DNA from 2 places in the Variovorax humicola genome. Region 1 is predicted to be linked to the other one. Evidence: predicted binding sites of a transcription regulator. Region 1 holds the regulator's gene; the other holds the start of a gene.
The links. Region 1 encodes HrcA, which represses chaperone genes, less so after heat shock. Its sites were predicted from a motif close to TTAGCACTCNNNNNNNNNGAGTGCTAA; they were not measured.
Positions count from the first base shown of each region.

Region 2: a site for HrcA is predicted at 4,848-4,874, ahead of groES (co-chaperone GroES). Genes of this name have one in related genera too.

Region 1 covers NZ_JBBKZV010000015.1:7,072-14,620, forward strand. Annotated here, with positions in the region: gene WKW80_RS21530 (acetate/propionate family kinase) at 1-539, shown strand, start outside; gene fabI (enoyl-ACP reductase FabI) at 545-1,324, shown strand; gene WKW80_RS21540 (autotransporter domain-containing protein) at 1,544-1,951, shown strand; tRNA gene WKW80_RS21545 (tRNA-Ile) at 2,109-2,185, opposite strand; gene hrcA (heat-inducible transcriptional repressor HrcA) at 2,228-3,232, opposite strand; gene WKW80_RS21555 (NAD kinase) at 3,261-4,157, shown strand; gene recN (DNA repair protein RecN) at 4,185-5,849, shown strand; gene rapZ (RNase adapter RapZ) at 5,933-6,808, shown strand; gene mutY (A/G-specific adenine glycosylase) at 6,845-7,549, opposite strand, start outside.
Region 2 covers NZ_JBBKZV010000001.1:266,201-273,749, forward strand. Annotated here, with positions in the region: gene WKW80_RS01210 (AraC family transcriptional regulator) at 1-226, shown strand, start outside; gene xylB (xylulokinase) at 284-1,738, shown strand; gene msrA (peptide-methionine (S)-S-oxide reductase MsrA) at 1,894-2,616, opposite strand; gene groL (chaperonin GroEL) at 2,790-4,442, opposite strand; gene groES (co-chaperone GroES) at 4,472-4,762, opposite strand; gene WKW80_RS01235 (polysaccharide deacetylase family protein) at 5,217-6,119, opposite strand; gene WKW80_RS01240 (bifunctional UDP-4-keto-pentose/UDP-xylose synthase) at 6,128-7,171, opposite strand; gene WKW80_RS01245 (formyltransferase) at 7,198-7,549, opposite strand, start outside.

The DNA of each region.
Region 1 (7,549 bases):
GTGCATTGCAAGCCGGCCGCAGCATCGCCAGCACCATGGGTTTCACTGCTGTCGACGGCCTGCCGATGGGCACGCGCTGCGGTGCGCTGGACCCGGGCGTGATCCTCTATCTCATGGATGAGCGCGGCATGGATGCGCGCGCCATCGAAAAGCTGATCTACAGCCAGTCGGGGCTGCTCGGTGTCTCCGGCGTGTCGAGCGACATGCGCGAACTGCTCGAGTCCGACCAGCCGCAGGCGAAGGTGGCGGTCGATCTCTTTGTCTACCGCATCGGCCGCGAACTCGGTTCGCTCGCGGCGGCGCTGGGCGGACTCGATGCGATCGTCTTCACCGCCGGCATCGGCGAGCACGCACCCGCGGTGCGTGAGCGGATTTGCAGCCAGGCCGCATGGCTGGGCGTCGAACTCGACCCCGATGCCAATGCAAGCCGAGCCCCCCGCATCAGCACGCCGTCCAGCCGGGTCTCCGCCTGGGTGATCCCCACCAATGAAGAGTTGATGATCGCCCGGCATACGCGCGACCTGCTCGCACGAGGATGAACGCCATGACACCACAACACAACCCCGTCCTTGCCGGCAAGAAGGCCCTTGTGGTGGGCGTCGCCAACGAGCATTCGATCGCCTACGGCTGCGCGAATGCCTTTCGCAGCCTCGGCGCCGAACTGGCGATCACCTACCTCAACGAGAAGGCGCGGCCGTATGTCGAGCCGCTCGCGAAGGCGCTGGATGCGCCCATCGTGCTGCCGCTCGACGTCGAGCAACCGGGACAACTCGAAGCCGTGTTCAAGGCCATCGAGGACCAGTGGGGACGATTGGACATCCTTGTGCACTCCATCGCGTTCGCGCCGAAAGCCGACCTGCAGGGCGGCCTCCTCGACTGCTCGGCGGAGGGCTTCCAGCGGGCGATGGACGTTTCATGCCACTCCCTGATACGCATGGCGCGGCTTGCGACGCCGCTGATGACCGAGGGCGGCACCATGGTCGCCATGAGTTATCTCGGCGCGCAGAAGGTCGTGCCCAACTACAACGTGATGGGGCCGGTGAAGGCGGCGCTGGAGGCGGTATGCCGCTACCTCGCCTACGAGCTCGGTCCCAAGGGCATCCGCGTGCATCCGGTTTCGCCCGGCCCGCTCAAGACGCGCGCCGCCTCGGGCCTGAAGGACTTCGACCTGCTGCTCACCGAGGCTGCGAACCGCGCACCGGTGGGGGAACTGGTCGACATCGACGATGTCGGCTTTGCCTGCGCCTACCTCGCCACGCCGTATGCAAGGAGGCTGACCGGGCAGACGCTCTACGTGGACGGTGGCGTCAACATCATGGGGTGAGGCTGATCCTGGGCGCCGTCGGTGCCCAGGCGTTCATCGACATGCAGAGGGACGGACGACGCGTCGGAAGGGTTCGGTCGCGACCTACCCGGTAGAAGTCCCGCTGTTGGCGGCCTTGCCGGCGCAACTGCGGCAGGCCGACTTGGCGATGCTGGGCAACCTGCATCGGCGTATCGGCGACGAAGCCCCGGGGCCCCGGGGCCGGACTCGCAGACAGGCGTGCAGGCCGGTACGCGTCACGCGTATCAACACAGCAGCGTGGACGACATGTCCCTGGTTGGCGCGCAAGTGCGCCACAACGTGGCAGACGGCTGGATCGGGCGGCTGGGCGTACGCATCAGGGGCGATCTCGCCACCGGCGCCGGACGGCTGCAGCCGTACGCGCGAGTGAACTTGTACCGGGCGAACTTCGGGGACGACGTGGTCAGCTTCAATGGCCCGGCGGGATCGAGCGCGATCGCCAGCGCGAACGGCTACAGCGCGGCCGAGGCGGCCGCCGGCGCAACGCTGGCGCTGACCACCGCGACCAGCCTGTACGGCGAGATCGGCCACCTCTGGGGCATCGGGGGAGCTGCGACAGTCAAGTCCTCGGTACTGGCTTCGCTTGGCATCAAGGTGCGCTGGTAATCGTCCCGACTGCATGACGCCGGAAGGCCAGTCGACGCGGCACAGGAGCGTGGCAAAGCTGGGCCGCAAGCGTCTGCTCTGCGATTGCTTGCAAAACATGAACTCCGAAACAAAAATGCCTGCTATCGATTCGATAGCAGGCATTCCTCAAGCGGTTTGGTAGGCCGTGTTGGACTTGAACCAACGACCAAAGGATTATGAGTCCTCTGCTCTAACCAACTGAGCTAACGGCCCGCGCGGCCGGGATTCTAGTCGGCACCCTTGCCCGCCCTGTCTTCACTTGCGCCCGCTCAACGCATTGGTCACCAGACGCGACGTGATGTCGACGATCTGGATCATGCGTTCGTAGGGCATCCGCGTGGGGCCGATCACGCCGAGGGTGCCGACCACTTGCCCGTCGACCTCGTAATTGGCACTGACCACGGAGAGTTCTTCGACCGGCACAAGCTGGCTCTCGCCGCCGATGAAGATACGCACGCCTTCGGCCTTGCTCGACACATCCAGCAGCCGCATGAGTTGCGCCTTCTGCTCGAACAGATCGAACGCGCGGCGCAATTGGCCCATGTCGCTGGAAAAGTCGCTCACCGAAAGCAGGTTGCGCTCACCCGACACCACGACTTCGTCCTGCGCCTCCGTCAGCACCTCGCTGCTCACGGCCACGGCCGCCTGCATCAGCGCTGCGATTTCGCCGCGAAGCTTTTCCATTTCCGATTGAAGCCGGTCGCGCACCTGCTCGATCGACAAGCCGGCAAAGTTGGCGTTGATGTAGTTCGACGCCTCGACCAGTTGCGACTGCGTGTAGTCGGTTTCCGGAAAGATCACGCGGTTCTGCACGTCGCCGTCGGGCGAGACGATGATGACCAGCAGGCGACGGTCCGACAGCCGCATGAACTCGATGTGCCGGAACACCGAAGCCCGGCGCGGCGCCATCACCACGCCGACAAAGTGCGAGAGGTTCGACAGCAACTGCGCGGCGTTGACGATGACCTTTTGCGGCTGGTCCGGCGACAGCGGCGGTGTCGTGAAAGGTTCACGCCGGCTGGTCAACATGGTGTCGACGAACAGACGATAGCCGCGCGCCGTGGGAATGCGTCCGGCCGAGGTGTGCGGACTGGCAATCAGGCCAAGCTCTTCGAGGTCGGACATCACGTTGCGGATGGTCGCCGGCGAGAGCTCCAGGCCCGGCGTTCGCGAGAGCGTGCGCGAGCCGACAGGCTGGCCGTCCGCGATATAGCGTTCAACCAGAGTCTTGAGCAGAAGCTTGGCGCGGTCGTCCAACATCTGGCAATTTTAATGTTGTAATTTGGTCATGACTCTCCGCTTCCGGCACGTCGCCCTCATCGGTAAATACCAGGCGTCCGGCGTCCGCGCGCAGGGCAACGCCCTCGATGGCGTGATGAGCGAAATCGCCTCCTTCCTCGAAAACCAGGGCTGCGAAGTGGTCGTCGAGCAATCGACTGACGTGTCACCCGAGTCGGGCCGCTACCAGGCCCTTGCGCTCGACCAGATCGGCGAGCAATGCGACCTCGGCCTCGTCGTGGGCGGCGACGGCACGATGCTGGGCGTCGGGCGCCAACTGGCCCGCCATGGCTTGCCCCTGATCGGCATCAACCGCGGCCGGCTCGGCTTCATCACCGACATTCCGCTCGACAACTACCACGCGGCGCTCGTCCCGATGCTCGCGGGCGAGTTCGAGGAAGACCATCGCAGCCTGATGCATGCGCAGGTCTTTCGCGGCGAAGAAATCGTCTTCACGGCATACGCGATGAACGACGTGGTGGTGAATCGCGGCGCCACTTCCGGCATGGTGGAGTTGCGCGTGTCGGTGGGCCGGCACTTCGTGGCCAACCAGCGCGCAGACGGCTTGATCATCGCAACGGCCACCGGCTCGACGGCCTATGCACTGTCGGCCGGCGGGCCCCTGCTCCATCCGGCGATTCCGGGCTGGGTGCTGGTGCCGATCGCGCCGCACACCTTGTCGAACCGGCCCATCCTGCTGCCCGATGCGGACGAGGTCACCATCGAGCTGGTGGCCGGCCGCGATGCAAGCGCCAATTTCGACATGCAGTCGCTCGCCTCGCTGCAGCACGGCGACCGCATCGTGGTGCGCCGCTCCGACTACCGCGTGCGCTTCCTGCACCCCAAAGGCTGGAGCTACTTCGACACCCTGCGCAAGAAACTGCACTGGAACGAAGGAGGCTCATGAGCCACCTTGCTTCCCGGGAGACCTGACTTGGCTTTAAGACGCATCGCCCTGCGCGATTTCGTGATCGTGCGTGAACTCGAACTCGACCTGTCGAGCGGGTTCACGGTGCTGACCGGCGAAACCGGCGCAGGCAAATCCATCCTGATCGACGCATTGCAACTGGCGCTCGGCAACCGGGCCGATGCCGGCGCAGTGCGCGAGGGCGCCGAGCGGCTGGACGTGTCGGCGGAGTTCGATGCGGACACGACGCTCGCCGGCTGGCTGGACGAGGGCGGCTTCGAAGCCGACGATTCGCTGCTGCTGCGCCGCACTGTCGACCTCCAGGGCCGCAGCCGCGGCTGGATCAACGGCAGCCCCGCGACGGCCACGCAGCTGCGCGAACTCGGCGACCGCCTGCTCGATATTCACGGCCAGCATGCATGGCAGAGCCTCACGCGGCCCGACGCGGTGCGCGGCCTGCTCGATGCGTATGCCGGCGTGCGCACGGACGCGCTGGACGCCTGTTGGCATGCATGGCGCCAGTCGCTCGCGGCGCTCGAAACGGCGCGATCCGCACAGGATTCGCTGCAACGCGACCGGGAACGATTGCAATGGCAGATCGGCGAGGTCATGAAGCTTGCGCCTGGTGCCGACGAGTGGGAAGAACTTTCTGCGAACCATGCGCGCGCGTCCAACGCACAGACGCTGATCGAGGCAGCCGAAGGCGCCCGCGAGGCCCTGGAAGGCGACGACGGCGGCGCGCTGAGCGCCCTCACTCGTGCGGCCACGCTGTTGCAGAACTGCGAGCACATCGAACCCGAATTCAAGGCGCTCGGCGAAGTGCTCGCGTCGAGCGTGGCGCAGGCCGCCGATGCCGCGCACACGCTGCATGGCTATCTGCGGCATGCGGACACCGATCCGCAGACCCTGGCCGAACTCGACGAGCGCATGGGACTCTGGATGTCGCTGGCAAGACGCTACAAGCGCGGCCCGGCCGACCTGCCCGCCTTGCTTGCGGGCTGGCAGGACGAGCTCAAGGCACTTGATGCGGCCAGCGACCTCGAAACGCTCGAACTCGTCGAACAGGCGGCCCAGCAAGCCTTCATGAAAGAAGCCGGCACCGTCGGCAAGACACGCAAGCAGGCGGCACCCAGACTCGCAAAGGCCGTCACGCTCGCCATGCAAGGCCTTGGCATGCAGGGTGGCACCTTCGAAGTGAAGCTGCAAACGCTCGCCCAACCCGGCCGTGCGGGCCTCGAAGACATCAGCTTCCTCGTCAGCGGCCACCCCGGCAGTACGCCGCGGCCGATCGGCAAGGTCGCATCGGGCGGGGAACTCTCGCGCATCGCGCTCGCCATTGCCGTCACGACCAGCGAACTCGGTGCCGCCCAGACCTTGATCTTCGACGAGGTGGATGCCGGCGTCGGCGGCGCCGTCGCTGAAACGGTCGGCCGCCTGATGAAGCAGTTGGGCCGCGACCGCCAGGTGCTCGCCGTGACCCATCTGCCGCAGGTTGCCGCGTGCGCCGACCACCATCTCGTCGTGGCCAAGCGCCAGGTCGCCGGCCGCACCGAAAGCGGTGTCACGCCACTCGAAGGCGCGGCGCGGGAGAAAGAGGTCGCCAGGATGCTGGGCGGCGAAAAGGTGTCCCAGACCTCGCTCGCGCATGCGCGCGAGATGCTCGACAAGACGTCGACGGAAGCGCGGGCATGAGGGCCGCCTGGCCGCCCGAAGGCGCTCGTACGGCAGTGCGATGCACGGAGGTTACCTGATGAGAGCCCAACCCGGAGGCCGCCATGAGCCTTGAATTGGTGCTCATCACCGGCATGTCCGGCTCCGGCAAATCGGTCGCCCTGCACGCGCTGGAAGACGCCGGCTACTACTGCGTCGACAACCTGCCCCCCGAATTGCTGATGCAGTTCATCGCGCTGCAGCATGAGCAGCGCAGCGAGCGCGTGGCGATCGCGATGGACGTGCGCAGCGGCGTCTCGTTGCCCCTGGTGCCGCAACAGCTCGAAACGCTGCGACGCGATGGCGTGTCCCTGCGCTCGCTGTTCCTCGACTCGACCACGGACGCACTGGTGCGCCGCTACTCGGAGACACGCCGGCGTCATCCGCTCTCGCGCCAGGAAAGCCGCAACGACGCGCCGGAAACCCAGCGTGTGCTGATGCAGGCGATTGAGCTCGAACGGGAACTCCTGGCCGAACTGCGCGACGGCGCCGATGTGATCGACACCAGCATCATCCGGCCGGCGCAACTTCAGAGCTATGTAAAGCTGCTGATTTCAGCGCCTCAAAGCGCACTGACGCTGGTGTTCGAATCCTTTGCATTCAAACGCGGCGTCCCACTCGATGCCGACTATGTGTTCGACGTGCGGATGCTGCCGAATCCGCACTACGTCCCCGCCCTGCGTGCGCTGACGGGTCGCGACGAGCCGGTCATCGACTGGCTGCGCCAGCACGACGATGTGGCGCGCATGTACGGCGACATCGAAAATTTCCTCAGCCGCTGGCTCGACGCACTCGCGCGTGACCACCGCAGCTACGTGACGGTGGCCATCGGCTGCACCGGCGGGCAGCATCGCTCCGTGTTCCTGGTGGAGCAATTGGCGCGCGGGTTCGGAACGCGCTGGGCCGCGCTCAAGCGGCATCGGGAACTGGACGGGGTCTAGCAAAAGCCAGGCGCGCGGGCGCATCCTCGGAAGCTCTCAGGCCAGGAGCTTGCGCAGGGGCGCCGGCAAGCCCAGGCCTTCCCACTCGCGCGGCGCGACCCATTGGCCTTCGCCTGGCATCGCCGCCATGTCGCCAGATTCCACCCACACCGGATGCAGATGCAGATCCTTGTGGGTCAGCACGTGCAGGAACGCGTCGTCTTCCTGCGCAATCGCGCGCAACGACTGCGGCAGAGCCTCGAGCAGCGCGGCATGGCTGTCGAACACCGGCACGCAGTAGAGGCCGGCCCAGATACCGCGCGCCGGGCGCTTCCGGAGCCACACTCGCCCCGCCGAATCGCGTGCCAGCAGCAACCAGAGCGATTCTGAAGTGCGCTTGAGCTTTCGCGTCTTGACCGGGTAAGCCTCGGGCGTGCCCTGTCGCCGGGCCATGCAGACGTCGTTCACCGGGCACAGCAGGCAATTCGGCTTGCGCGGCAGGCAGACGGTCGCGCCCAGGTCCATCAAGCCTTGCGTGTAGCTTTCGATCGCGCCGCGCTCCGAGGCGGCCGGCAGCAGTTCAGTCGCCGCATTCCAGAGCGCCCGTTCGCTGGCAGCGACCGAAAGATCTGCATCGAAACCCAACACACGTGTCAGCACCCGCTTGACGTTGCCGTCCAGGATCGCCACGCGTTCGCCAAAGCAAAACGCCGCGATGGCCGCAGCCGTCGAGCGGCCGATGCCCGGCAGCGTCACCAAGTC
Region 2 (7,549 bases), on a different contig from region 1:
CTTCCGCCGCTCCACCGGCAACAGCTTCACCGACTTCGTGAACCAGGTTCGCATCAACAACGCCTGCCATCTGCTGATGCAAACCGACTACTACGTGACGGACATCTGCTACCAGGTCGGCTTCAACAACGTCGCCAATTTCAACCGCCGCTTTCTTGAGATCAAGGGCATGACCCCGAGCGAATTCCGGCGCCAGTCGGACAGCCGGTTCGGCGGAGCCCACTAGGGCCCCTTGCCGGGACAACGCGATCCCCTCGAATAGCGTCAACAGGCCCCAACCGCCATGTACCTCGGACTGGACCTCGGCACGTCCGAGCTGAAAGCGCTGCTGCTCGCCGATGATCACCGCATCGTCGGCGTCGCGCGGTGCGCATTGACCGTGAGCCGGCCGCAACCGCTGTGGTCGGAGCAGGCGCCGTCGCAATGGTGGGATGCGCTCGAATCGGTGATGCAACAACTGCGAGCCGAGCATGCCGATGCGTTGTCGGCTGTGCGCTCTATCGGGCTCTCCGGACAGATGCACGGTGCCGTGCTGCTCGACGACAAGGACGAGGTCTTGCGCCCCGCGATCCTGTGGAACGACGGACGCAGCGCTGCCCAGTGCGAGCAACTCCTCAGGGCCGTTCCGCGACTCGGCGAGATCACTGGCAACCTCGCCATGCCCGGCTTTACTGCGCCGAAATTGCTGTGGGTTCGCGCGCACGAACCCGAACTGTTCGCGCGCACGCGGCGTGTGCTTCTGCCCAAGGACTGGCTGCGCCTGAAGCTGGGCGGCGAAGCCGTGAGCGACATGTCGGACGCCTCGGGCACGCTGTGGCTCGATGTCGGCAGGCGCGACTGGTCCGACGACATGCTCGCCGCCACCGGTCTCGCACGCGCCCAAATGCCGCGCCTGGTCGAAGGCAGCGAAGTCTCCTCGACGCTCAAGCCCGAACTGGCCGTGCGTTGGGGCATGAGGCGCGGAGTGCGCATCGCCGGCGGCGCCGGAGACAACGCCGCCAGCGCGGTCGGCATGGGCCTGGTCGCGCCGGGCGAGGGATTCGTTTCGCTCGGCACGTCCGGCGTGATCTTCGTGTCGGGTGCGGCATTCGCGCCAAACCCCGCGCAGGCCGTGCATGCGTTCTGCCATGCGCTGCCGGGGCGCTGGCACCAGATGTCGGTGATGCTGTCGGCCGCCAGCGCCGTGAGTTGGGCTGCGCGCACCTTCGGGTTTGCGGACGAGGCGAGCCTGCTTGCCGCGGCAGCGACCCTCTCGTCCGACGCACGCCAACGCGCGCCGTTGTTCCTGCCCTACCTCTCGGGCGAGCGCTCGCCGCACAACAACCCGCAGGCACAGGGCGCACTGTTCGGCTTCACCCATGCGCATGCACCGGAGGACATTGCCTACGCGGTCGCCGAGGGTGTGAGCCTTGGGCTGCGCGATGGGCTCGATACGCTGGAGCGCCCGTCAGGCGATCTCTCGCTGGTCGGCGGCGGCGCGCGCAGCATGTGGTGGGCCCAGTTGCTGGCCGACATTCTTGAAGTGCCGCTGGCGCTGGGCGAAGGCGGCGAGGCCGGTGGCGCGCTGGGCGCGGCGCGGCTGGGCTGGCTGGCCGATGGCGGCGCCGTTGATGAGGTTTGCCGACGACCCGCGTTGAAGCAGGGCTTCGAACCCCGCTCCGAACAAGCCGCTGGGCACGAGGCGCGGCACGGGCGGTTTCGCGCGCTGTACCTCGCACTCAAGCCCTGCTTCCAGTAAGAGACTGAAAAGAATCACCCCCGAAGCGCCTGCGGCGCCTCCCCCTCGAGCGGGCGATACCAGCGGCCCGGCAAAGCGGTTCCCTGGCATCTGGCGGCGCCGGTTTCATGCGTCGCGGGTGACGAGATAGCGTGCTGGAAAACCGATATGAGTCCTCAAGCGCCGTTCTTCACCAGTACCGGCCGCGGCGAGTACCGGTCCGCAAACAGCTTCTTCAGGTTCTCGACTTTCGGCAGGTCGTTGTAGGCGATGTAGGGCTGGTCCGGATGCAGCGTCAGGTAATCCTGGTGATACGCCTCCGCCGGGTAGAAGCGCTTCTGCAATTCAATGGTCGTCACGATCGGCCTGTTGCCGAAGGTCTTGGCTTGCGTCAGTTGCGCGATGTAGGCCTGCGCGATGCGGGCCTGTTCGACATTCTGCGCAAAGATGGTCGAACGGTATTGCGTACCGGTATCGGGGCCTTGCCGGTTCAGTTGCGTCGGGTCGTGCGCGACCGAGAAATAGATCTGCAGCAAGCGCGCGTAGCTGATCTGGCGCGGGTCGTAGCTGATGCGCACCGATTCCGCATGGCCGGTGCGGCCCGAGCCCACGGTTTCGTAGTGCGCCGTGCTTTCGTCGCCGCCCGCATATCCCGAAACGGCGGAGGTCACGCCCTTGACATGCTGGAACACGCCTTGCACGCCCCAGAAGCACCCACCCGCAATAACAGCGGTCGCGCTCGTGTCGTTGGTGGCCGGGTCGGTCGTCGGCGCCGGAATGACGACGGCCGCTTCGGCCGCAAACGAGTGTTTGCCGAACCAGACTGCGCAGCCCGCCACCAATGCAAGCGAGGCGAGCATCGATCGGCGCGTGGCGAAGGAAGTAGCTTGGGTTTTCATGGATACATGGCTGATGAGGAGGAATCGCGCCAGTGTCCTCCAACGCGCCGCCATTGCCCCGGTCAGGGTCATCAGCCCATTCGGCCGCCAAAAAAAACGGCCGCCGAAGCGACCGTTTCCTTTTGAGCGAGATGCCACGGAACCGGCTTTGCCGGTCCGCAGGCGTCGGGCAACTACATGCCCATGCCGCCCATGCCGCCCATGCCGCCCATGTCAGGCATGCCGCCGCCAGCGCCGGCTTCGTCCTTCGGTGCGTCAGCGACCATGGCTTCGGTCGTCAGCAGCAGCGAAGCAACCGATGCAGCGTTCTGCAGCGCGGTGCGGGTGACCTTCGTCGGGTCCAGGATGCCCAGTTCGAGCATGTCGCCGTACGAATCGTTCGCAGCGTTGAAGCCGAAGTTGCCCTTGCCGGCCAACACGGCGTTCACCACCACCGAGGCTTCGCCGCCGGCGTTGTTCACGATTTCGCGCAGGGGCGCTTCGATGGCCTTCAGCACCAGCTTGATGCCGGCGTCCTGGTCGGCGTTCTCGCCCTTGATCGAGGCGCCAACGGCTTGCTTGGCACGCAGCAGCGCCACGCCGCCGCCAGCCACGACGCCTTCTTCCACTGCAGCGCGGGTGGCGTGCAGGGCGTCTTCGACGCGAGCCTTCTTTTCCTTCATTTCGACTTCGGTGGCAGCGCCAACCTTGATCACGGCAACACCGCCAGCCAGCTTGGCCACGCGCTCTTGCAGCTTTTCACGGTCGTAGTCGCTGGTTGCTTCTTCGATCTGGACGCGCACTTGCTTGACGCGGGCTTCGATGTCGCCAGCAGCGCCGGAGCCGTCGATGATGATCGTGTTTTCCTTGCCCACTTCGATGCGTGCAGCCTGGCCCAGGTCGGCCAGCGTGACCTTCTCGAGCGTCAGGCCGACTTCTTCGGCGATGACCTTGCCGCCCGTCAGGATGGCGATGTCTTCCAGCATGGCCTTGCGGCGATCGCCGAAGCCAGGTGCCTTCACAGCGACGACCTTCAGGATGCCGCGGATCGTGTTCACGACCAGAGTAGCGAGGGCTTCGCCTTCGACTTCTTCGGCAATGATCAGCAGCGGACGGCCGGCCTTGGCGACTTGTTCCAGCGTCGGGAGCAGGTCACGGATGTTGCTGATCTTCTTGTCGAAGAGCAGGACAAACGGGTTTTCCAGGATCGCCGATTGCTTTTCCGGATTGTTGATGAAGTAGGGCGACAGGTAGCCGCGGTCGAACTGCATGCCTTCGACGACGTCGAGTTCGCTGTCCAGCGACTTGCCGTCTTCGACGGTGATCACGCCTTCCTTGCCGACCTTGTCCATCGCGTCAGCGATCAGTTGGCCGATGGTGTCGTCGCTGTTGGCCGAGATCGAGCCGACTTGAGCGATTTCCTTCGACGTGGTCGTGGCCTTCGAAGCCTTCTTCAGCTCGGCGACCAAGGCCGTGACAGCCTTGTCGATGCCGCGCTTCAGGTCCATCGGGTTCATGCCGGCTGCGACCAGCTTGAAGCCTTCGCGAACGATGGCTTGTGCCAGGACCGTGGCGGTCGTGGTGCCGTCACCAGCGTTGTCGCTGGTCTTGGAGGCCACTTCCTTCACGAGCTGGGCGCCCATGTTCTGGAGCTTGTCCTTGAGTTCGATTTCCTTGGCGACGGACACGCCGTCCTTGGTCACCGTGGGGGCACCGAACGAACGCTCGAGCACCACGTTGCGGCCCTTGGGGCCCAGGGTCACTTTGACTGCGTTGGCGAGGATGTTGACACCCTCGACCATGCGCGCGCGGGCTTCGCCGCCGAAGACTACGTCTTTTGCTGCCATGTTGATTTACTCCGAGTGGGATGGGTTGATTACTTCTCGACGACCGCGAACAGGTCGTCTTCCTTCATGACGAGCAACTCGTCGCCATCGACCTTGACAGTCTGGCCGCTGTACTTGCCGAACAGGACGCGGTCGCCGACCTTGACGCTCATCGCGCCCAGTTCGCCCTTGTCGTTCTTCTTGCCAGGACCGACGGCCAGCACTTCGCCTTGATCAGGCTTTTCGGCGGCGTTGTCGGGGATCACGATGCCCGAGGCGGTCTTGGTTTCGCTTTCAATGCGCTTGACGATCACGCGATCGTGCAAAGGACGAAGTTTCAATTGCATCTCCTGAATGGATAGAAACGGGGTTTAAGCCGGGCGCCAGCGAGGTTGCCGGCTGCCGATCGACTCAAAGCGGGTGTTGTTAGCACTCAACTTGAGCGAGTGCTAATGATAGTGGCATTTTCGGGGGTTTCAAGGGCCGGAACCTGGTTTGAAGCCAAGTCCGTCTCCGACGGCGATGCGAATCAGTAGCCGACGGCCAGCGCCGGCCGCCGGCTCCGCTCTCTCGCGCGGCGGCAGGCAGATCGGACAACCGCGCTTGCGGTCACGATGGCGGTTGCAACAGCCGCAAACGCCAGCGCACCGGCAAGGCAAACAAGGAGCGGTGCCCGCAAAGGAGCTGGAACGTGAAGAGGCGGGCTGGACAACATCGGGGCACGTGAATCAATGGAGCCCCGAGCATCGCCTGCAGCGACTGACGGGAGCCTTGATACGCTCAAATTCAGCGGGCTTATGCGGGTTCCTGCACCGCCAGCAGGCCCGAACGGCCTTCCACGGTGCCTTGCACGATCCGGCGCCGCGGGAGCGCCGCGACATTCGTCGCCGCATGAAGATCGCCCATCGACACCAGGGCGTGCCCCTGGGCCTGCCAGCCGGCGATGAGGCGCTCGAACACGGGTTGCAGCTTTTGCCCCTCGAGTTCGGCATGCAGCGTGTAGACCTGGTCCTGGTCGGTCGCGGCGGTCATCTCGAGCAGGTGCTCCGCCACGTTGCCGACGGCGATGTCGCCGATGCCGATGAGCTCGTCGAGCGTCGGCAGCGTGGTCGGATATTGGGGCGGCCCGATCACCTTGCCGGCCGCATCGACCGGCAGGAACGGCCGTCCACCGCGGGTGTCCGAGGCATAGGCAATGCCCAGTTTCATCTCCGCCTGCGCGGCGGCATCGTTGAACTGCCAGCCGGCCGCACCGTGCAGTCGCGGCGGCGTGCCGAACACTTCGGCGAAACGTTGTGTCGCCCGGCGCATTTCGCGCTCGGCCCATGCAGCGTCGTGCTTGAGGAGTTGGTCTTGCCAGCGCACGTGGTCCCAGCAATGCACGCCGACTTCGAAGCCCGCGTCCCGCACGCTGCGCAGCGTGCCGGCTTCGCGCTTGCCGATGTCCGGGCCGGGCAGGGCGACGCCGTACATCAGCGTTTTCACGCCGTAGTGTTCGACCACCGAGGTGCGCGATACCTTCTTCAGGAAGCCCGGGCGCAGCGCGCGGAAGATGGCGCGGCCGGTGTGATCCGGCCCGAGGCTGAACAGGAAGGTGCCGCCGGCCCCCGCCTTCGCCATCGTGCGCACCAGCGCGGGCACGCCTTCGCGCGTGCCGCGCCAAGTGTCGACGTCGACCTTCAGTGCAATGCGTGCCATCGTCTCGTTCAGAGTTCCAGGTCGGCGGCCGCGGCGGCGTGGTCCTGGTAGTAATCGAACAGCCTGGCCAGTGCGTCGGGCATGTCGACGGTCGGCTTCCAGTCGAGGTCCTTCATGGTGGCCTTGATGTCGGGCACGCGGCGGGTCACGTCCTGGTAGCCGCCGCCGTAGTACTCGGCGGAAGCGACGTCGACGAGCGTCACGCGCGCCGCGGCGTCCTTGTAGTCGGGCAGCTTTGCGGCCAGCGCCAGCATCATCTCGGCGAGCGCGCGGATCGAATGGTTGTTGGCCGGGTTGCCGATGTTGTAGATCTTGCCGTCGGCCACGCCGTCCTTGTTGGCGATGATCTTCACGAGCGCCTCGATGCCGTCTTCCACATAGGTGAAGGCGCGCTGCTGGCTTCCGCCGTCGACCAGCTTGATCGACTCGCCGCGCACGATGTGGCCGAGGAACTGCGTGATCACGCGGCTTGAACCTTCCTTCGGGGCATGGAGGCTGTCGAGGCCGGGGCCGATCCAGTTGAACGGGCGGAACAGCGTGTAGCGCAAGCCTTCCTGCTGGCCGTAGGCGGCGATCACGCGGTCCATCAGCTGCTTGGAGCAGGCGTAGATCCAGCGCGGCTTGTTGATGGGGCCGTAGACCAGGTTCGAGGTCTCGGGGTCGAAGCCTTCGTCCGTGCACATGCCGTAGACCTCGCTGGTCGACGGGAACACGACGCGCTTGTTGTACTTCAGGCACTGGCGAACGATCGGCAGGTTGGCTTCGAAGTCGAGTTCGAACACGCGCAGCGGCTCGCGCACATAGGTCGACGGCGTGGCAATGGCGACCAGCGGCAGCACCACGTCGCACTTCTTCACGTGGTACTCGATCCATTCCTTGTTGATGGTGATATCGCCCTCGAAGAAATGGAAGCGCGGATGGTCCAGCCAGGGCGCGACGCGGTCGGTCTGCATGTCCATGCCGTAGACCACCCAGTCGGTGTTGTCGATGATGTGACGCGTCAGGTGGTGGCCGATGAAACCGTTGACGCCGAGGATGAGGACTTTGAGCATGGGAGGGCGATCTCAGTTGGAGGGAGTCAGATTTCGACGGAAACGCTGCGGCCGGCAAAGCGGCGCTCGAATCCGGCGGGGTCGATGGGGCCGTCGCTGTCGTGCGCGGCGAGGACGTTGAGCATGCTGCCGTCTGCGGCATGCAGCCACATGGCGTTGTCCTGGCAGAGCAGGCGCAACGAGCCGTCGGCATTGGCTTGCGACAGTCCGACGAGCCGCGTGCGGTCGATGACGATCGCGCGACCCCCGATGCGGCAGAACGCGCCGGGGTAAGGCGCCGCCAAGGCGCGAACCAGGTTGTGGATCTGCGGCGCGCTGGCCTGTGCTGGAATCCGTCCGTCTTCCGGCTTGCGGCCACCGTAGTAGCGGCCTTGCGAA